One region of the Streptomyces sp. ITFR-6 genome, then DNA from elsewhere that is predicted to be linked to it. Evidence: riboswitches for the same ligand, from Rfam matches in the RefSeq annotation. Region 1 holds a riboswitch; each other region holds the start of a gene.

Evidence for each region. Region 1 has a riboswitch for S-adenosylmethionine ahead of RLT59_RS01100 (glutathione S-transferase C-terminal domain-containing protein). Riboswitches for the same ligand answer to the same signal wherever they lie in the genome.
Region 2: linked by a shared signal. The riboswitch ahead of RLT59_RS04075 (hypothetical protein) and the one ahead of RLT59_RS01100 (glutathione S-transferase C-terminal domain-containing protein) in region 1 are both predicted to bind S-adenosylmethionine.
Region 3: linked by a shared signal. The riboswitch ahead of thrC (threonine synthase) and the one ahead of RLT59_RS01100 (glutathione S-transferase C-terminal domain-containing protein) in region 1 are both predicted to bind S-adenosylmethionine.
Region 4: linked by a shared signal. The riboswitch ahead of RLT59_RS29115 (aminotransferase class V-fold PLP-dependent enzyme) and the one ahead of RLT59_RS01100 (glutathione S-transferase C-terminal domain-containing protein) in region 1 are both predicted to bind S-adenosylmethionine.

What each region holds. Positions count from the first base shown of each region.
Region 1 is NZ_CP134612.1:284,042-289,146, reverse strand. It holds gene RLT59_RS01110 (VOC family protein) at 1-44, shown strand, start outside; partial or broken gene RLT59_RS01105 (ATP-binding cassette domain-containing protein) at 107-2,487, shown strand; gene RLT59_RS01100 (glutathione S-transferase C-terminal domain-containing protein) at 2,472-3,209, opposite strand; SAM riboswitch class IV at 3,617-3,763, opposite strand; gene RLT59_RS01095 (amino acid ABC transporter permease) at 4,319-5,105, shown strand, end outside.
Region 2 is NZ_CP134612.1:929,977-935,081, reverse strand. It holds gene RLT59_RS04080 (phosphocholine-specific phospholipase C) at 1-1,045, shown strand, start outside; SAM riboswitch class IV at 1,219-1,328, shown strand; gene RLT59_RS04075 (hypothetical protein) at 1,378-1,770, shown strand; gene RLT59_RS04070 (cytochrome P450) at 1,972-3,267, shown strand; gene RLT59_RS04065 (cytochrome P450 family protein) at 3,264-4,520, shown strand; gene RLT59_RS04060 (LacI family DNA-binding transcriptional regulator) at 4,783-5,105, shown strand, end outside.
Region 3 is NZ_CP134612.1:3,569,053-3,574,157, forward strand. It holds gene RLT59_RS16185 (MoaD/ThiS family protein) at 264-542, opposite strand; gene thrC (threonine synthase) at 575-1,870, opposite strand; SAM riboswitch class I at 1,888-2,014, opposite strand; gene RLT59_RS16195 (glucosyl-3-phosphoglycerate synthase) at 2,167-3,117, shown strand; gene RLT59_RS16200 (alpha,alpha-trehalose-phosphate synthase (UDP-forming)) at 3,198-4,601, shown strand; gene otsB (trehalose-phosphatase) at 4,578-5,105, opposite strand, start outside.
Region 4 is NZ_CP134612.1:6,399,732-6,404,836, forward strand. It holds gene RLT59_RS29105 (cytochrome bc1 complex cytochrome b subunit) at 1-577, shown strand, start outside; gene trpD (anthranilate phosphoribosyltransferase) at 704-1,768, shown strand; SAM riboswitch class IV at 1,853-1,970, shown strand; gene RLT59_RS29115 (aminotransferase class V-fold PLP-dependent enzyme) at 2,143-3,519, shown strand; gene RLT59_RS29120 (Lrp/AsnC family transcriptional regulator) at 3,583-3,864, opposite strand; gene RLT59_RS29125 (rhomboid family intramembrane serine protease) at 3,861-4,598, opposite strand; gene RLT59_RS29130 (hypothetical protein) at 4,760-5,002, shown strand; gene RLT59_RS29135 (NYN domain-containing protein) at 5,037-5,105, shown strand, end outside.

The DNA of each region.
Region 1 (5,105 bases):
CGGACCCCGACGGCAACGTCCTCGGGCTGCTCCAGGACAGCTGAGCCGCGATCACGTCATCATGGCCCGACCTACCGGCCGACAGACAGATGGAGAACCGACAACCATGGCCACCAGGAAGGGCGCGGCGTCGCCCGCGCCGCACGCTGCCGACGTCCACGATGTGATCCGCGTGCACGGCGCGCGCGTGAACAACCTCAAGGACGTCAGCATCGAGATCCCGAAGCGGCGGCTCACGGTCTTCACCGGGGTCTCCGGCTCGGGCAAGACCTCGCTGGTGTTCAACACGATCGCCGCGGAGTCGTAGCGGCTGATCAACGAGACGTACAGCGCCTTCGTCCAGGGCTTCATGCCGACGCAGGCGCGGCCGGAGGTCGACGTCCTGGACGGACTGACCACCGCGATCATCGTCGACCAGCGGAGACTGGGCGCCGATCCGCGTTCCACGGTCAGCACGGCCACCGACGCCAACGCGATGCTGCGGATCCTCTTCAGCCGCCTCGGGAAGCCGCACATCGGCCCGCCCGGCGCGTACGCCTTCAACGTTCCCTCGGTCCGGGCGAGCGGGGCCATCACCGTCGAGCGCGGCGCGAAGAAGGCGGTGAAGGCGACCTTCAACCGCACCGGCGGCATGTGCACGCGCTGCGAGGGCCGGGGCAGCGTCTCCGACATCGGCCTCACCCAGCTCTACGGCGACTCCAAATCGCTCTCCGAGGGCGCCTTCACCATCCCCGGCTGGAAGTCCGACAGCTTCTGGACCGTCCGGGTCTACGCGGAATCGGGCCTGCTGGACCCCGACAAGCCGATCCGTGAGTTCACCAAGAAGGAGATGCGGGACTTCCTCTACCGGGGGCCGGTCAAGGTCAAGGTCGAGGGCGTCAACCTCACCTACGAAGCCCTGATCCCCAAGATCCAGAAGTCGTTCCTGTCCAAGGACAAGGAAGCGCTGCAACCCCACATCCGGGCGTTCGTGGAGCGCGCGGTCACCTTCACCACCTGCCCCGAGTGCGACGGCACCCGGCTCAGCGAGGGCGCCCGGTCCTCGAAGATCAAGCGGATCAACATCGCCGACGCCTGCGCGATGCAGACCAGCGATCTCGCCGCCTGGGTCCGCGACCTCGACGAGCCCTCCGTCGCACCGCTGCTCACCGCGCTGCGGCAGACCCTCGACTCGTTCGTATAGATCGGCCTCGGCTACCTCGCGCTCGACCGGCCGACGGGCACGCTGTCGGGCGGCGAGGCACAGCGCGTCAAGATGATCCGCCACCTCGGCTCCACCCCCCACCGACGTCACCTACGTCTTCGACGAGCCCACCGCCGGCCTGCACCCCCCATGACATCCAGCGGATGAACAGGCTGCTGCTGTGCCTGCGCGACAAGGGCAACACGGTGCTCGTCGTGGAGCACAAGCCGGAGACGATCGCCATCGCGGACCATGTCGTCGACCTCGGCCCCGGCGCGGGTACGGCGGGCGGAACCGTCTGCTTCGAAGGCACCGTCGAGGGGCTGCGGGCCGGGGACACCGTCACCGGCCGTCACTTCGACGACCGGGCCACCCTCAAGGACACCCGGCGCAAGCCCACCGGCGCCCTGGAGGTCCGGGGCGCGGACACGAACAACCTGCGCGACGTCGACATCCCGCTCGGCGTCCTCACCGTGGTCACCGGCGTCGCCGGCTCCGGCAAGAGCTCACTGATCCACGGCTCGGTCTCCGGGCTCGACGGGGTGGTGTCGATCGACCAGGGCGCGATCCGCGGCTCGCGACGGAGCAACCCCGCGACGTACACCGGGCTGCTCGACCCGATCCGCAAGGCGTTCGCCAAGGCCAACGACGTGAAGCCGGCCCTGTTCAGCGCCAACTCCGAGGGCGCCTGCCCCGGCTGCAACGGCGTCGGGGTCGTCTACACCGACCTCGCGATGATGGCGGGCGTCGCCACCGTCTGCGAGGAGTGCGAGGGGAAGCGGTTCCTGGCCTCGGTGCTCGAATACCGTCTCGGCGGCCGTGACATCAGCGAGGTGCTGGCGATGTCGGTGACCGAGGCCGAGGAGTTCTTCGGCAGCGGCGAGGCACACACCCCGGCCGCCCACCGCATCCTCGACAGACTGGCCGACGTCGGGCTCGGCTACCTCAGCCTGGGCCAGCCGCTCACCACCCTGTCCGGCGGTGAGCTACAACGGCTCAAGCTGGCCACGCACATGGGCGAGAAGGGCGGGATCTACGTCCTCGACGAACCGACCACCGGCCTGCACCTCGCAGACGTCGAGCAGCTGCTCGGCCTGCTCGACCGGCTGGTGGACTCCGGGAAGTCCGTCATCGTGATCGAGCACCACCAGGCGGTCATGGCGCACGCCGACTGGATCATCGACCTGGGCCCCGGCGCCGGTCACGACGGCGGCAGGCTCGTCTTCGAGGGCACCCCCGACGACCTGGTCGCGGACCGCTCCACCCTCACCGGCGAGCACCTCGCGGCCTACGTGAGAGCCTGAGGCAGCGGGTCGACGACGGCCATCCCGCCCGGCAGGTCCGGAATTCCCGGAGCCCCCGGCACCTCCGGTGTCTCCGGGAAGGCGGGGTGGCCGCAGAGGCGGCGTACGTACTCCTTGAGCCGGGGGCGGTCGCCCAGGGCGCCGACCGGGCCGAGATGGACGAGCGCCACCCACAGGTCGACATCCCCGGCCGTCAGCTCCTCGCCCAGCGCGTAGGGCCGCCGGGCGAGGGACCCGTCCAGCAGATCCAGGGCCGCCGACCGCGCGGAAGACCCCGCGTGCGGGGTGACGTCCCGGTTCAGCAGCTCGCGTAGGGCCTCGATGCCCTCGGCGAGCTCCGGAGGGCGCAGCGCCGAGGGGCAGGCCTCGTCATGGCCGGAGAGCAGCCCCGCGAGATCGCGGAGTATGTCGGGCGTGTGGTTGCTGACGATGCGCCCGCTCCACCGGTCGCACAGCGCGGGCGCCGTCAGCGGCCCGTCGTAATGGTGCAGCGTGGCCTCGTACGCGCCGCGCAGCGAGGCATACGCCTTGGGTGTCACGGTTGGGTGCCCCAGGAACGTGGTAGCGACCGAGTCCCGGAGACCGAGCAGGCCGAGGGTGATCGAGATACGCAGCGAGCGCGGACAACCCGCCGACAGGAACAGCTCGTAGCGGTGCGGAGCGGGATAGAAGCCGCCGGCCAGACCGACCCCGATACGGCTGTGGATACGGGAGGACGGCACGGCGATGGTGGGACGGGGATGCGTGGCGCACGGACTCGGGCCGGATGAGATCGAGCCGCACGTGATGGAGTTGCCTGTGCTGGAACTGCGCGAAGCTGTCTCGGGCATGACTCTCCTGTGGAGATCCTTGTGGGAACGAGGAAGCCACCGTCGCCTTGTGGGCACCAGCGGCCGGATGTGGAACGGCTGCGCTCGCGCACCGGGCCGGATCACGACAGCGCGGAGGCGTGCGCCTCATCGTGACGGCGCGGACCTGTACGCGTCATCGCGACCGTGCGGACCTGTGCGCGTCCGGTATTCCGGGTTAGTAGGCGCTGGAGACACGCAGCAGATCGATGTGCAGGCGCCTCGTCAAGCCGTTCCTGGACAAAATCCACCCGTCCCGACTCCGGGGCCCGCGAGACGCGGGGCCACGCTTGCCCCGCCACACCGGCGGGACCCGGTCGTCACCCGGGGCACCCCGTCGCGGTGGAAGGGTTGCCTGCCAGCGGGCCGGGGCCGATGGACCCCGTGAGCAGGACGGATCCCGCACGGGGGCGCTGACAATCGTGACCGTCCACGTCAGTTTCGGTGCGCCGGGTGACGCCGTCAAGGAGGCCGCCGGGGCCATCTCGCCTGTTGGTCACCCGCGTTGACATTCCTGTCGGGCCATGCATAACTTGCGGCGCGGAACGGCTCCGGGCAGCGGCGATACGCCCCGGCTCGCCGGCCGACGCCCCAGCACACCGCGGGGTGCCGCAGTTGAGTACCGGACGGTGTCCGGCAGGCGCGAGGCCCCGCGGGGCGGATCGGTGACGGTGAGAGCGATGCACGCAGCTGAGGGGATGGCTGCCTGGCGGTCCCGAGGCCGCGTCCTGCTCTGCGCGGACCGCTCCGTCGACCTCCAGCGTGTCAACAGCGCGCTGTGTACCGCCGCTTGTCGCGCTCTTCGTCAAGGCTGACGGCCCTCTGACTCCCTGACGTCCACCGCTGCCGCGGTGCGTCCTCTCCCCGCCCGGCCCCCTGTTCCGCGCTGTGCTGCCCGTGCCCCGCCGCGTCGTTCCCGACGACCGGCGTGGTGAGGCGCTGCCGTCCGCGGTCCGGGCCGTCCGCATCCGCTGGAGCCCACCGTGAGTGAATCCCCCGGCGTCGCTGTGTCCCCCGGGTCAGCGCCGCCCGCCGAGGCGGCCCCCCGCCCCGGGCCACCCGTCGTGCCGAAGCCGCAGGTCCCGCAGCGGGTCCGCCCGCTCCTGCGGCCCGGCCGCTGGATCGTCACCGTCGTCGTGCTGGTGCTGGTCGCCCAGATCGTCCACGGCCTGGTGGCCAATCCCTTCTACCAGTGGGACCGGTTCCGGTACTGGTTCCTGCGGCCCACCATCCTCGACGGACTGCTCGTCACGCTCGAAGTCGCCCTGTTCAGCGCCGTTCTGGGGCTGCTCGGCGGTGTGCTGCTGGCCCTGGCCCGGCTCTCCCCGAGCCCTGTGCTGCGCGCGGTCAGCTGGCTCTACACCTGGCTCTTCCGGTCGGTCCCACTGATCGTGATCCTGCTGTTCCTCTACAACTTCAGCGCGCTCTACCGGACGCTGAGCGTGGGAGTGCCGTTCGGCCCGGCGTTCTTCAGCTTCGACGAATCACGCCTCGCCACCGACATGGCCGTCGCCGTCATCGGTCTCAGTCTGAACGAGGCGGCCTACGCCTCCGAAGTGGTGCGCGGCGGCATCCTCTCCGTCGACCAGGGCCAGCACGAGGCGGCAGCCGCCCTCGGCCTCCCGAAGCGGTACCGGTTCGCGAAGATCGTCTTCCCGCAGGCCCTGCGCTCCATCACCCCGAACTACGTCAACCAGCTGATCGGCCTGATCAAGGGCACCTCACTGGTCTTCTACGTCTCGCTGCTCGACCTGTTCGGCTCCGTACAGA
Region 2 (5,105 bases), 650 kb from region 1:
CTTCGTCACCTACGACGAGAACGACGGCTTCTTCGACCACGTCGTGCCGCCGTTCGTGCCGTCCGGCGCGGCGCAGGGGCTGTCCACCGTGGACACCTCCGCCGACCACTTCCCCGGCGACACCCGGTACGCGGCCGGTCCGTACGGGCTCGGTCAGCGCGTGCCCATGACGGTCGTGTCCCCGTGGAGCACCGGCGGGTTCGCGTGTTCGGAGGTCTTCGACCACACCTCCGTCATCCGGTTCATGGAAGAGCGCTTCGGTGTGCACGAGCCCAACATCTCGCCCTGGCGGCGCGCTGTCTGCGGCGATCTCACCTCGGCCTTCGACTTCCGTACGACGGACACCGCGCCCGCCTCGCTGCCCTCCACGGACGGATACGCGCCGCCGGACGGGGACCGGCACCCCGACTACGTTCCGGTGCCGCCGGTCTCCGGCAGCGTGCCGAAGCAGGAGTCCGGGACGCGGCCCACCCGGCCACTGCGGTACGCGCCGCTCGTGGACGGGGCGGCAGACCCGGGCACCGGGAAGTACCAGCTCACCTTCAGTGGCGGGGACGAGGCCGGAGCGCAGTTCCTGGTGACGTCCGCCAACCGCGGTGACGGGCCCTGGACCTACACCACAGAGGCGGGCAAGTCGCTCTCCGACAGCTGGAACACGGCCTACTCCAGCGGCGTGACCGACCTCACCGTGCACGGTCCGAACGGTTTCCTGCGGACCTTCAGGGGGCCCGGCAAGGCGGCCGGTCCGGAGGTGACGGCGCGTCATCACGCGGTGAGCGGAGCTCTCGACCTGACTCTCAGCCATGCCGGTACGGAGACGGTCCAGCTGACCGTGCGCAACGCGGACGCCTACGGCGGCGGTACGCAGACCTTCGCGGTGCGGTCCGGCGCGACCGTGCAGCACACCGTTGACCTGCGCGGAAGCAAGCGCTGGTACGACATCGAGGTGGTCTCGGACGCGGACGCCACGTTCCTCCGCCGGTTCGCCGGACACGTCGAGACGGGTGAGGCCGGAACGAGTGACCCGGGCCTGGTCACCGGCTGACGGGGCGGCACGGGGCGGCACGGGCGGCTGAACGGAAGCCGGACCGCCGTCGGGGGAGAGGCGGGGGCGCACGGGGTCGGGTCCGGCCCGTTCCTGTGCGTCCCTGACCGCCCGTCGGTTGAGCGGTCCCGCGTGTCCGGGCGCGCCCGCTCGGTGCGTTAGGGTTTTTGCCGGGTCATGAGTTCCAGTGCGCAGCCCCGGCTTGCTGGACGGCACCCCGCTCCGCTGCGGGTGCTCCGGGTGACGACCTGCCCCGTGCGCGAGGTGCGGGGAACAGCGGACCGCGGTGCAGAGCGCTCGGGGTCCATCATCCCCGGAAGGCGGGACTCACCATGCTGCGTCATCTCCCCGAGCACGGCTCCGTGCGGAGCGGGAACTGCGAGCGGTACGCCGCAGGCCACCAAGTGCACTGGATCCACGCCAAGAAGTGCCGGCAGGAGCCTGGTCAGGCCGTCGAGATACTGCTGACCGCGGACGATGTCCGGGACGACGGCTGGGTCGGTCTGCGGGCCGCGTTCGACTACGCGGGCGCCCTTCCGAGGGTGTGGACGCATGCTCCGGACGGGCTGCGGGAGACCCTCGCCGGTCACCGGGGACGCGTGTACTGGCTCTCCAAGTGGCATGCGCTGAAGCTCGTGACCGGTGCCGACCGGGTCGCCGGACTCGTCAACGTCGCCTTCGAGGCAGGGGAGCTGTGCGGCGGCCCGGGTCCCGTGCGCTCGTAGCCGCGTCGCCGTACCGCGTCGGCACCTGGAGGCGGTGCCGGATTCGGTCGTCAATTGTCGTGAGATGTCGACCGGTTGCTCTGTGTTGGGTGCATATTTGATCGTCATTGGCTGCTGTGGTGTCACATAAAATCCTTATAGTGGGCGTGCGTTGACCGCACGATCGTGACGCGTGACACTGCCGCCACAGAAGTCAGGACGATGACGCGCCCTTCCTCCGCAGAGCCCGAGTCCGTCTCACCTCCTTCGGAGTGCCCCGCGCACGCGGGTCCCGGCCCCGTACCCCTCAGCGGGCCCTCGTTCCAGACCGAGCCGCGAGCCGTCTATCGCGCCATGCGGCGGGACCACGGGCCGGTCGTCCCCGTCGAGCTGCCGGGCGGGTTCCCCGCCTGGCTGGTCATCGGCTACCGGGAACTCCATCAGGTCACCAGTGACGGTGAGCTGTTCCCGCGCGACGTCGGCCTCTGGAACCAGTGGGAGCACATCCCGCAGGACTGGCCGTTGCTGCCCATGGTCGGGCGGCCGCTGCCGTCCATCTACTTCAGCGCGGGCGACGAGCACCGGCGGCACGCCCGGATGGTCGGACCCGCCCTCGAAGGAGCCGACCCGTTCGAGATCCGCAGCCACTGCGAGCAGTTGGCCGACCGGCTGATCGACGCCGTGTGCAGCCGGGGCACGGCCGATCTCGTCGCCGACTTCTGCGAGCCCCTTCCGGTCCTGGTCCTCGCGAGGCTGGTCGGATTCCCCGACGACGAGGGCGGCGCCATCGCCCACGTGCTCAAGGACCTGGCCGACGGCGGTCCGGGCGCGCAGGAGGCCCATCTGCGGTTCGGGGAACACATGGCGCGACTCGTCGCCGCGAAGCGTGCCGCACCCGGCGACGACGTGACCTCCCGGATGCTCGCGTTCCCCGAGGCCTTCACCGATGAGGAGTACATGCTCGACCTGATGGCCATCACGGCCGCCGGGCACCTGACCACCGCCGACTGGATCAGCAACTCACTGCGGCTGATGCTCACGGAGGACGAGTTCGCGCAGTCCATGGCGGGCGGCCGGCGCAGCGTGGCCGAGGCCATGAACGAGGTGCTCTGGGAGGACGGGCCGACGCAGATCCTCGCCGGACGCTGGGCCGCCCGCGACACCCGGCTCGGCGGACGGCCGATCAGGGCGGGGGACATGCTGCTGCTCGGGCTCGGCGCCGCCAACACCGATCCGCTGATCCGGCAGAGCCTGACCGGCGGCGGCTCCTCGGGCCAGGGCGGCAACGGCGCGCATCTCGCCTTCAGCCACGGCGAGTACCGGTGCCCCTTCCCCGCCCAGGAGATCGCGGAGACCATCGCGCGTACCGGCATCGAGGTGCTGCTCGACCGCCTGCCCGACCTGGAGCTCCGGGTCCCCGTCGCGGATCTGGTGCGACGGCCCTCCGCGTTCCTGCGCGGTACCACCGCGCTGCCCGTTCGGTTCACCCCCGTTCGTACGACAGGAGACCTCTCGTGAACTGCCCTCACGCCGCTGCGCACGCTGCTGCCCCGGACGGCGGGACCGTCGTCATCGACCCCATGGTCCAGGACCTGGACGGTGAGACCGCGAGGCTGCGTGAGGCCGGCCGGCTGGCCAGGATCGAGCTGCTCGGCGTACCCGCCCGGACGATCACCCGGCACGCCGACGCCCGTCAACTCCTGGTCGACCCGAGGCTGGTGAAGGATCTCGACGCCTGGGGACTGTGGAAGAGCGGCGAGGTGACGCACGCGTGGCCGCTCATCGGCATGATCGACGCCGGGCCGTCCATGTTCACCGTGGACGGCGCCGAGCACCGGCGGCTGCGCACCAAGACCTCCCAGGCGCTCACCCCCCGCCGGCTGGAGGCCCTCAGGCCCGACATCGAGAAGTTCACCGAGGAACTGCTGGACGCGCTCGCGGACGGCGGCAGGGACGGGGCCGTCGTCGACCTCAAATCGGTGTTCGCGCAGCCGCTGCCGATGCGGGTCGTCGGCATGCTCATGGGCGTGGACCCCGCCGAGAACGCCATGCTGACCAGACAGTACAAGGCCTTCTTCTCGATGCTCACCCCGCAGGACGAACGGCTGGCCCTGCTGGCCGAGTTGGACGTCTTCTACGCCGGGCTGGTCCGCGAGAAGGCCGCCCGGCCCACCGACGACCTGACCTCCGCGCTCATCCTCGCCGACGAGGGCGGCGAGCCGCTCACGGAAGAAGAGGTGGTGGGCAACCTCAAGGCGATGGTCGCGGCCGGCCACGAGACCACCATCGGGCTCATCCTCAACGCGGTACGAGCCCTCCTGTCCCACCCGGAACAGCTGCGGATGGTCCTCGAAGGGGAGGCCTCCTGGGAGGCGGTGATCGAGGAGACGCTGCGGTGGGACACCCCGACCACCCATCTGCTGATGCGGTTCGCGACCGAGGACATCCAGGTGGGTGACGACGTCATAGCCAAGGGCGAGGGCGTGGTCATCTCGTACCGGGCCATCGGCCGGGACTTCGAGCAGCACGGCGCAGACGCGGACGCCTTCGACATCACCCGCCCCGCCCCCATCCGGCACATGACGTTCGGCCACGGTCCGCACATCTGCCCCGGCGCCGCGCTCTCCCGGGTCGAGGCGGGGATAGCGCTGCCCGCCCTCTTCGCCCGGTTCCCCGGACTGCGGCTCGCGGTGCCGGACACGGACCTCCGCAAGCTCCCGGTGATGACCCAGAACGACATGGAGGCCTTCCTCGTACTGCTCGACGCCTGAATCGGGCCGGACGGCATAGCGTGGCGGTGGCCGTACGGGCGACCGCCACGGGCCGCCGTCTCCGCAGACATCCGTCGACGCACGTGTGTCGAAGCGCTTCGACAACGCTATGGACACGCTTTAGCAGCACGTCTAGGCTCACACCATCCGTACACGCACAAGGTGATGGGTGGGGAGTGGAAGCGCTTCGCCGCAGTGGTGTCCGACTGAAGCCGCCCCTCCGCGTGCCGGTGTCCGACGTCGTTCCGTGATGGAGAGCTGAATGGTCACCCTTGCCGAGGTCGCACAGCACGCCGGAGTCTCCGCCAGCACGGTGAGCTACGTCCTCAGCGGGAAGCGGTCCATCTCGGTCCCCACCCGGGAACGGGTGGAACGGAGCATCAAGGAGCTCGGCTACCACCCCAACGCGGGTGCGCGGGCGCTCGCCAGCAGCCGGTCGAACATCATCGCGCTCATGGTGCCGCTGCGTACCGACATGTACGTCCCCGTGATGATGGAGATCGCCATCGCCGTCGCCACGACGGCCCGCGTCCACGGCTACGACGTCCTGTTGCTGACCGGTGAGGAGGGCCCGGCCGCGGTGCG
Region 3 (5,105 bases), 3.3 Mb from region 1:
CGCCGATCACCCGAATATGAGGAATTCATGAGATTCCAGGGCAAGTCGGGCCAGGCAAAGGCGACTTATGGCGCAAGAAGCTCAGGTACTTTGGCTGCATCTTGTCGTGGCCAGGCGCATTCTCATATGCGGGGGGCACGGGCAGCGAAGGGGACTTCCCACACTCTACCGCGCTCAACCATGCAGAATTGCCCCCTCCGCTTCTGTCGCGGAGAGGGCAATCCAGGTGACTCGGCGCAGTGGGACCGCCAGGGTCCCCGGGGTCAGCAGCCGCCGGCGACGGCCGGGATGATCGAGACTCCCGCGCCGTCCGGGGTGAGCGCTTCCAGGCCGCCTTCGAAGCGCACGTCGTCGTCGTTGACGTACACGTTGACGAAGCGGCGCAGCTTGCCCTGGTCGTCCAGGACGCGGGCGGCGATGCCCGGGTGGTCCTTCTCCAGGGACTCGATGACCTGGGAGAGGGTCGCGCCCTCTGCCGGGACCTCGGCCTGGCCGCCCGTGTAGGTGCGGAGGATGGTGGGGATACGGACCTTGACGCTCATGGTGGGTGCCCTTCCTGGAGTCTCGGGTGGGATCAGCCGGCGGTGCCGAGGCCGGCGGCGCGGAAAGCGTCCAGGCTCGGACGGATCGTCGCCGTCGCCTGCGAGGTGGCGGCCACCGCGTCCAGCGTCTTGAGGCCGTCCCCGGTGTTCAGGACGACGGTGGTGAGCGTCGGGTCGAGCAGGCCGGCCTCGATCAGCTTCTTCGTCACGCCGACCGTCACACCGCCCGCGGTCTCGGCGAAGATGCCCTCGGTGCGCGCCAGGAGCTTGATCGCGTCGACGACCTGCTCGTCGTTCACGTCGTCCACCGCGCCACCCGTACGGCGGGCGATGTCCAGGACGTAGGGGCCGTCGGCCGGGTTGCCGATGGCGAGGGACTTGGCGATCGTGTTCGGCTTCTGCGGGCGGACCACGTCGTGACCGGCCTTGAAGGCGGCGGAGACCGGCGAGCAGCCCTCGGCCTGGGCACCGAAGATCTTGTACGGCTTGTCCTCGACCAGGCCGAGCTTGATCAGCTCCTGGAGGCCCTTGTCGATCTTCGTGAGCTGCGAGCCGGAGGCGATCGGGATGACGATCTGGTCGGGCAGCCGCCAGCCGAGCTGCTCGCAGATCTCGTACGCGAGCGTCTTGGAGCCCTCGCCGTAGTACGGGCGGAGGTTGACGTTGACGAAGCCCCAGCCCTCCCCGAGCGGGTCTCCGATGAGCTCCGAGCAGAACCGGTTGACGTCGTCGTAATTGCCCTCGATACCGACCAGCTCACCGCCGTACACCGCGGCCATGACGACCTTGCCCTGCTCCAGGTCGTGCGGGATGAACACGCACGAGCGCAGACCGGCGCGGGCCGCGGCGGCGCCCACCGCACCGGCCAGGTTGCCGGTCGAGGAGCAGGAGAGCGTGGTGAAACCGAAGGCGCGGGCGGCCTCGACGGCGATCGCGACGACGCGGTCCTTGAAGGAGTGCGTCGGGTTGCCGGAGTCGTCCTTGACGTACAGGCCGCCGGTGACGCCCAGCTCACGGGCGAGGTTGTCGGCCTTGACCAGCTTGGTGAAGCCGGGGTTGATGTTGGGCTTGTCCGCGACATCGGCGGGCACCGGCAGCAGCGGCGCGTAGCGCCAGATGTTGTCGGGTCCGGCCTCGATGCGCTTCTTCAGCTCGTCCGGGGAGCCGGTCGGCAGGTCGTACGCCACTTCGAGCGGCCCGAAACAGGTCGCACAGGCGAAAAGGGGACCGAGCGGGAATCGTTCTCCGCACTCGCGGCAGGAAAGTGCCGCGGCGGGACCGAGGTCCACGGAAGATTCGGTGGTTGCTGCAACAGTCTGAACAGCCATGATGGCGAGGCCCTTTCTCCTCATCTTCCTTGTGACGCATTTCGCCACAAGACGGAATTGGCACCGTCCCCACCTGACCTCGCGGTCGGCGGGATGGTTGCCGGGACTTCAACGGGCCGTTCCCTCTGTCCCTCTGGATGAGCGCTATGGCACTGGACCATCGATCCAGGCGTTTATCGGCGGATGGACCCCGGCATGCCACGGCCATCTGCGTTGTTCAGACTGTAACCGAAGCACCGGACTGTTGAGATAGTCGTCCGAACCGCGAGATGGATCACATACAGGGAGTATCGACCGTGCTGGAAGAGGTCGAACGCTGGCTGACCAGGCGTTCCTGGTCGTGCGCCGACCGCCCGCTGGAGCAGCTCATGGCCGCCCGGGGCGGCGACCCGCGCCGGGGGAGCGTGAGTGTCGTCCTGCCCGCGCTCAACGAGGCGGCGACGGTCGGGGACATCGTCCGGACGATCCGGCGCGAGCTCATGGAGAAGGTCCGGCTGGTCGACGAACTCGTGGTGATCGACTCCGGCTCCACCGACGACACCGCGGAGGTCGCCCGCCGGGCGGGCGCCCGGGTGATCCACCGGAACGCGATCCTGCCCCGGCTGCCGGCCGTCCCCGGCAAGGGCGAGGTGCTGTGGCGGTCACTGCTGGTGACCGGCGGTGACATCGTCTGCTTCATCGACGCGGACCTGAAGGACTTCTCGGCCGATTTCGTCTCCGGCATCGTCGGCCCGCTGCTGACCGACCCCTCCGTGCAGTTCGTCAAGGCGATGTACGACCGTCCGCTCGGGGAGACCGCGGGCCAGGGCGGGCGGGTCACCGAGCTGGTGGCACGGCCGCTGCTCAATCTGCACTGGCCGCAGCTGGCCGGCTTCGTCCAGCCGCTGGGCGGCGAGTACGCCGTACGCCGGTCGCTGCTCGAACAGCTGCCGTTCCCGGTCGGCTACGGGGTGGAGCTGGGGCTGCTCGTCGACGCCCTGCACACGGTCGGCCTGGACGCGCTGGCCCAGGTCGATGTCGGCGTCCGCAAACACCGCCACCAGGACGGCCGGGCGCTCGGCCGGATGGCGGCGGCCATCTACCGGACCGCTTCGCTGCGGCTCTCACGGGGCCATCTGGTGCGCCCCGAGCTGACGCAGTTCGAGCGCGGCGAGAGCGGCTTCGTGCCGCAGACCTACCCGGTGGACACCGAGGAGCGGCCGCCGATGCGCGAGATCGAGGAGTACGTCTCGCGCCGCGCCGCCTGAGTACCGGCTGACGCGTCGGCCGGGACGGCCCGCGGCCGCACGCACGTTTGGACGGTTCGGGATCGGGCTAGATTCCGCGCATGGTCTCCGAGCACGCCCCCCAGTCCGCCGCCCAGCCCGCCGCCCAGGTTCTTGTCGCGTCCAACCGAGGCCCGGTCTCGTACACCGTGGGCGAGGACGGCTCGCTCGACGCGAAACGGGGCGGGGGCGGGCTCGTCTCGGGGCTGAGCGCGGTGGACGACAAGATGTGGGTCTGCGCCGCGCTCGGTGACGGCGACCGCGAGGCGGTGCGGCGCGGGGTCGGTGAGCCGGGCGTACGGATGCTGGACATCGACGCGGACGTGCACGCCGACGCGTACAACGGCATCGCGAACTCGGTGCTCTGGTTCATCCACCACCTGCTCTACCAGACCCCGGTGGAGCCCGTCTTCGACGCGGAGTTCCGGCGCCAGTGGGCGTCCTTCGAGACCTACAACCGGGCCTTCGCCGAGGCGCTCGCGGAGGAGGCGGGCGAGGGCGCGGCGGTCCTGGTGCAGGACTACCACCTGGTGCTGGTGCCCGGCATGCTCCGCGAGCTCCGCCCCGACCTGCGCATCGGCCACTTCTCGCACACCCCGTGGGCGCCCGTCGACTACTTCCGGATGCTGCCCGACGACATCGCGGAGCAGGTGCTGCGCGGTGTCCTCGGCGCCGACCGGGCGGCCTTCCTGACCCGCCGCTGGGCGGACGGCTTCATCAGCTGCTGTACGGAGATCCTGGGCGGCACAGGCCGCACCCGGATCGGCGTGCACGGGCTCGGCGCCGACGCGGACTTCCTGCTCCGGCGCGCGCACGAGCCGGATGTGGACGAGCGGATGGCGGCGCTGCGCGAGCAGGTGGGCCCCGGCCGGAAGACGATCGTGCGGGTGGACCGCACGGAGCTGTCCAAGAACATCGTCCGGGGGATGCTCGCCTACCGGGCGCTGCTCGACGAACGGCCCGAGTGGCGCGGCCGGGTCGTCCACGTGGCGTTCGCCTACCCCTCGCGGCAGGACCTCGCGGTGTACCGGGAGTACACGGCCGAGGTGCGGCGCGTCGCCGACGACATCAACACGAAGCACGGCACGGCGGACTGGACCCCGGTCGTCCTCCACGTCAAGGACGACTTCGCCCGCTCGCTGGCGGCGTACCGGCTGGCCGACGTGGCGCTCGTCAACCCGATCAGGGACGGCATGAACCTGGTCGCCAAGGAGGTCCCGGTCGTCTCCGACCACGGCTGCGCGCTGGTGCTGTCGCGGGAGGCGGGCGCGTACGAGGAGCTGGGCGACGACGCGATCGTGGTGAACCCGTACGACGTGTCCGCCACCGCCGACGCCCTGCACGAGGCGCTGACGATGGCGGACGACGTACGCGCCGAGCGCACGGAGCGGCTGGCGGAGGCGGCCACCGCGCTGCCGCCGCAACAGTGGTTCCTGGACCAGCTAGAGGCGCTGCGCCAGGGCTGACAGGAAGCCGACGACCGCTCCGGGGCCCGGCAGCAACAGGTCGGCGCGCGCGGCCAGTTCCGGCACCTCCGCCTCGCCGCTGCAGACGAGCAGGCCTGGGGTGCCGTCGGGGCCCTCGCTGCGGAGCTTCTCCACGGCGGCGAACGCGGCCAGGTCGCCCAGGTCGTCACCCGCGTACAGCACGGACTCGGCGCCCGTCTCGCGCACGTACTGGGTGAGGGCGACGCCCTTGTCCATGCCGGCGGGCCGCAACTCCAGGACCATCCGGCCCGGTTCGACGATCAGGCCGTGCCGGGCTGCCAGCTCGCCGAGGGGGCCGCGCAGCGCCTCGAAGGCGGCCTGCGGGTCCTCTGCGCGGCGGGTGTGGACGGCGAGCGCCTGCCCCTTCTCCTCTATCCAGGTACCGCGCCAGGAGTCGAACCTGTCTAGGAAGCCGGGCAGTTCGGCCCGCACGGCGGCGACACCGGGGTGCGGAGCGGGGGCGTGGACGGTGCCGGAGACGGC
Region 4 (5,105 bases), 6.1 Mb from region 1:
GATGTACCCGTTCATCGAGTCCTGGGTCACCGGGGACAAGCGCGAGCACCACATCCTGGACCGCCCGCGCAACGCCCCGACGCGTACGGCCTTCGGCGTGGCGTGGATCACGGTGTACTTCATCGGCCTGGTGGGCGGCGGTAACGACCTCTGGGCCACGCACTTCCACCTGTCGCTGAACTCCATCTCGTGGTTCGTCCGGATCTTCTTCTTCGTCGGACCGGTCCTCGCGTTCATCGCGACCAAGCGGATCTGCCTCGGCCTTCAGCGCCGGGACAAGGAGAAGGTGCTGCACGGGCGCGAGTCCGGGCTCATCAAGCGCCTGCCGCACGGTGAGTTCGTCGAGGTCCACGAGCCGCTGTCGCAGGGGCAGCTGCACACCCTCACCGCGCACGAGCAGTACGCGCCGGTCGAACTCGGCCCGCTGGTCGACGAGAACGGCGTCAAGCGCAAGGTGTCGCCGATCGAGAGGACGCGGGCCAAGCTCAGCAAGAGCTTCTACGGCGAGAACAGCCAGATCGCCAAGGCGTCCCCCGAGGAGTACAAGGAGATCACCGAGGGCCACGGCCACCACTGATCACCTGAACTGATCGCCACAGCAGGAGCCCCGCCCATCCATACGATGGACGGGGCTCTTCGCTGTCCCCGGCGCTCGATAGGGTGGTCGCATCCCTGTATCGGCTGTGGACCCCAGGAGCGGACCATGAACGTTGTGACCCCGGTCGGCGGCGACAGCGTGGCGGCTCGTACCTGGCCCGGCGTGCTGACCCAGCTGATGCGCGGCGAGGACCTGAGCGCGGACGACACCGCGTGGGCGATGGACCGCATCATGAGCGGCGAGGCGACCGACGTGCAGATCGCCGGCTTCGCGGTGGCCCTGCGCGCCAAGGGCGAGACCGTCGGGGAGGTCACCGGTCTGGTCCGTGCGATGTACGAGCACGCCACCACGATCCACGTGCCCGGCCGCACGGTCGACATCGTCGGCACCGGCGGCGACATGGCCAAGACGGTCAACATCTCCACCATGTCCGCGATCGTGCTGGCCGGGGCGGGCGCCAAGGTCGTCAAGCACGGCAACCGCGCCTCCTCCTCGGCCAGCGGCTCCTCCGACGTACTGGGCAAGCTCGGCGTCAACCTGGATCTGGCGCCGCAGCGCGTCGTCGAGGTGGCGGAGGAGGCGGGCATCACCTTCTGCTTCGCGGTGAAGTTCCACCCCGCCCTGCGGTACGCCGCGAAGGCGCGGGCCGAGCTCGGCGCACCGACCACCTTCAACATCCTGGGCCCGCTCACCAACCCGGCCCAGGTGCGCTCCCAGGCCATCGGCGTCGCCGACCCGCGGATGGCGCCCATCGTCGCGGGCGTCCTCGCGGAGCGCGGCAACTCCGCGCTGGTCTTCCGCGGCGACGACGGCCTGGACGAGCTGACCACCACCGCGACCTCCAGGGTCTGGACGGCCCGCGACGGCGTCGTGCGCGAGCAGGCCTTCGACCCGCGCGACGTCGGCCTGGACCTGGTGCCGGTCGAGGCGCTGCGCGGCGCGGACGCCTCGTACAACGCCGATGTGGCCCGCCGGCTGCTGGCCGGTGAGACGGGGCCCGTACGGGACGCCGTGCTGCTCAACGCGGCGGCGGCGCTGGTCGCGCTGGACCCGGGGGAGGGCACCCTTGAGGAGCAGCTCACCGCCGGTATGGCGAAGGCCGCCGAGTCCATCGACTCCGGGTCCGCCGGGCGCGCGCTGGAGAGATGGGTCAAGGCCAGCAACGCCTGAACGCATGGAGCGGCGAAGAGGGGCGCAGTCCAGATCATGGACTGCGCCTTGCGCGTTCCCGCGCGTATGGCAAGATGCTGGGCAGGTCATGAGTGACAGCGACTACGGCCCCGGCCCGCTGTCCGGCAACCCTCCGTCCGTGGCGGGGTGCCCCGGGTGAAGACCAGGCCGTAGGCAGCGAGGTCTGCGGCAAGCGCGGACCCCTCGACATCGTGAGATGTCCACCCGTGGGGTCCTGGTCCTCAGGGAGCCTCTGTGAGCAAGCGAATGCGATAGGGCTTTTCGGCCCTCCTCCGCACACCCTTTCTTCTTCTTCCGTGCTGCCGCGTATCCGCAGGCACGCGGAGTTCGCCTGCCTGTTACGGGAGTTCGTCATGTCTGTCTTCACCGCTGCCGCCGACCAGTCCATTTGTGCCCCGCTGCCCGTTCTGGGCAAGGATGTGACGGTTCCGCTGGTGACCGGCGGTGAGGTCACCTACGCCGCGCTCGACTACGCCGCCAGCGCCCCGGCCCTGCAGCGGGTGTGGGACGACGTCGCCGCGTACGCGCCGTACTACGGCAGCGTCCACCGCGGTGCCGGCTACCTCTCGCAGCTCTCCACGGACCTCTTCGAGTCCAGCCGGGTGACCGTCGCGGAGTTCCTCGGCTGCCGCGAGGGCGACCAGGTGATCTTCACCCGGTCGACGACCGACTCGCTCAACCTGCTGGCCGCCGCGTTGCCCGCCGACTGCCAGGTGTTCGTCTTCGAGACCGAGCACCACGCGTCGCTGCTGCCCTGGCGCGACGCCCGGGTGACCTACCTGAACGCCCCGCGCACCCCGGCCCAGGCCGTTGCCACGCTTGAGCGGGCGCTCGCGGACCGCGATCCCTACGGTCCCGCGCTGGTCTGCGTCACCGGTGCCTCCAACGTCACCGGTGAGCTGTGGCCGGTCAAGGAGCTCGCCGCCGCCGCGCACGCCCACGGCGCCCGCATCGTGCTCGACGCGGCCCAGCTCGCCCCGCACCACCCCGTCGACATCAGCGAACTGGACGTCGACTGGGTCGCCTTCTCCGGCCACAAGCTGTACGCGCCCTTCGGCTCCGGCGTGCTGGCCGGCCGCTCCGACTGGCTGCGCGACGCCGAGCCCTACCTGGCCGGCGGTGGCGCCTCCCGCAAGGTCGCCCGGCGCACCGACGGCGGGGTGGACGTCGAGTGGCACACCACCGCCGCCCGCCACGAGGCCGGCTCGCCCAACGTCATTGGCGTCTACTCCATCGCCGCCGCCTGCAAGGCGCTCACCGAGGCCGGGTTCGACAGCCTGGTCGCCCGCGAGCAGCAGCTCGTCTCCGAGGTCCGGGCCGGGCTGGCGGAGGTCCCCGAGGTCAAGGTGCTCTCGCTCTTCGGTGACGACGCCCCGCGCGTCGGCGTCATCTCGTTCGTGGTGGAGGGCTGGAACAGCTCGCACTTCGCCGCGGCGCTCTCCGCCGAGTACGGCATCGGGGTGCGCGACGGTCTGTTCTGCGCCCACCCGCTGGTGCGCACCCTGCTCGGCAGCGACCCGCAGGACGTCGGCGAGTGCGGCGCGCCGGAGGCCGAGCCGGGCGAGAAGTCGCTCAACGCGATCCGGGTCAGCTTCGGCGCCGGTACGCCGGACGAGCACATCGAGCGCTTCGTGCGGGCGGTCAAGGAGCTGGTGAGCGAGGGCGCCCAGTGGAAGTACCGCACCGAGGACGGCCGCTGCGTCCCGGACCGGGGCACCGCCCAGCACTGAGCCGCAACGCGTTCGGCCGGGTACGGAAGCTGTTCCGTACCCGGCCGAACGCGTTTGCCTAGGTCAGCCGTCCAGGCCGATGGCGAAGGCCGCCTCCAGGTCGTGCTGCGAGTACGTACGGAACGCCACATGGGTGTCGGTCGCCTCGACGCCGGGGATCTTGCTGATCCGGCCGGGGATGACGTCGGCGAGATCGTCGTGCTTGGCCACCCGGACCATGGCGATCAGGTCGTACGTACCGGTGACCGAGAAGACCTCGCTGACGCTGTCCAGTGCCGCGACGGCCTCGGCGATCTCGGGAATCCGGTCCACGCTGGTTTTGATGAGCACGATCGCGGTGATCACGGCTGGCTTTCTCCCTCGGTGGCCGTGGCTGGAGATCTCACTCTAGCGTTACCCCGGTAGCGCCCCCAGGCGTAGAGGAACCCGACGGCGAAGCCGACCACATGGGCGAGATAGGCGACGCCGGGGCCGCTGCCCGCGCCCTCCGCGGCCAGCCACTGGAGCACGAACCAGAAGATCAGCACGATCCAGGCGGGGAAGCGCAGCGGGAGGAAGAGCAGGAACGGGAACACGCTGGTGACCCTGGCCCGCGGGAAGAGGTAGAGGAAGGCGCCCAGTACCGCCGAGATCGCCCCGGAGGCGCCGACGAGCGTCTGGTCGGAGGTGGCGTGCGCGGCCGCGTAGGCGAGCAGCGCGAGGTAGCCGCAGCCCAGGTAGAAGAACGCGAACTCGGTGTGGCCCATGCGCTCCTCGGCCATCGCTCCGAACACGTACAGGAACAGTATGTTGCCGAGCAGGTGCAGCCGGCTGCCGTGCACGAAGAGCGCGGTGAGCGGGGTGATCAGGGCGTGTGCGGAGCCGTCCCACAGCTCGCTCGGGATCACGCCCCAGCGCTCGAAGTACCCGGCCTGGGCGGACAGCAGCGCGTCCGCGCTGCCGTACACCGGGGCGAGCCCGGAGAGCGGGCTGATCGCGAAGACCACGCAGCACAGCGCGATGAGGGCGTAGGTGACCGGCGGCCCGCCCGAGGTGGCCGCCCGCAGAAGTCTGCCGGCCGCAGCCCGCCGATCGATCATGAACAGAGCATGACGCAAGCGGAGGGAACGGGACAGAGTGCCTCGCCGTGCCGGTGGTATGCGGTGAGGCCGTAGGGTTGCGGTAGGACATCCGCAGTTCGACGGCGCACCGCGAAGATCCTTATCTGGCAGCACGAGGCCCGAGACAAGAGGACACAACGATGACGACGGTTCCCCAGCCGACCGAGGCGACCCGCTGGCGCTGCACGCTCTGCGGAAACCTCACGCGATTCGACGTGACGCGCTCGTCCAAGGTCGTCGAATACGTCCATCTCGACCTGGCCGGGGAGTCGAGCGTCGAAGAACGCGAGGTGGTCAGTGAGACCATCGAGTCGGTGCGCTGCCGTTGGTGCAACGCGGTGGACCAGATCGAACTAGTCGACAGGCCGGGTGCCGACTCCTGACGGGGCCGTGCGGACATACAGTTTGAGGTGACGGATGGTGGAGCAGCCCCCTGGCGGCGCCGCGTCGGCCGATGCGGCCGACGATGCCGTGGAGATGCTCGAC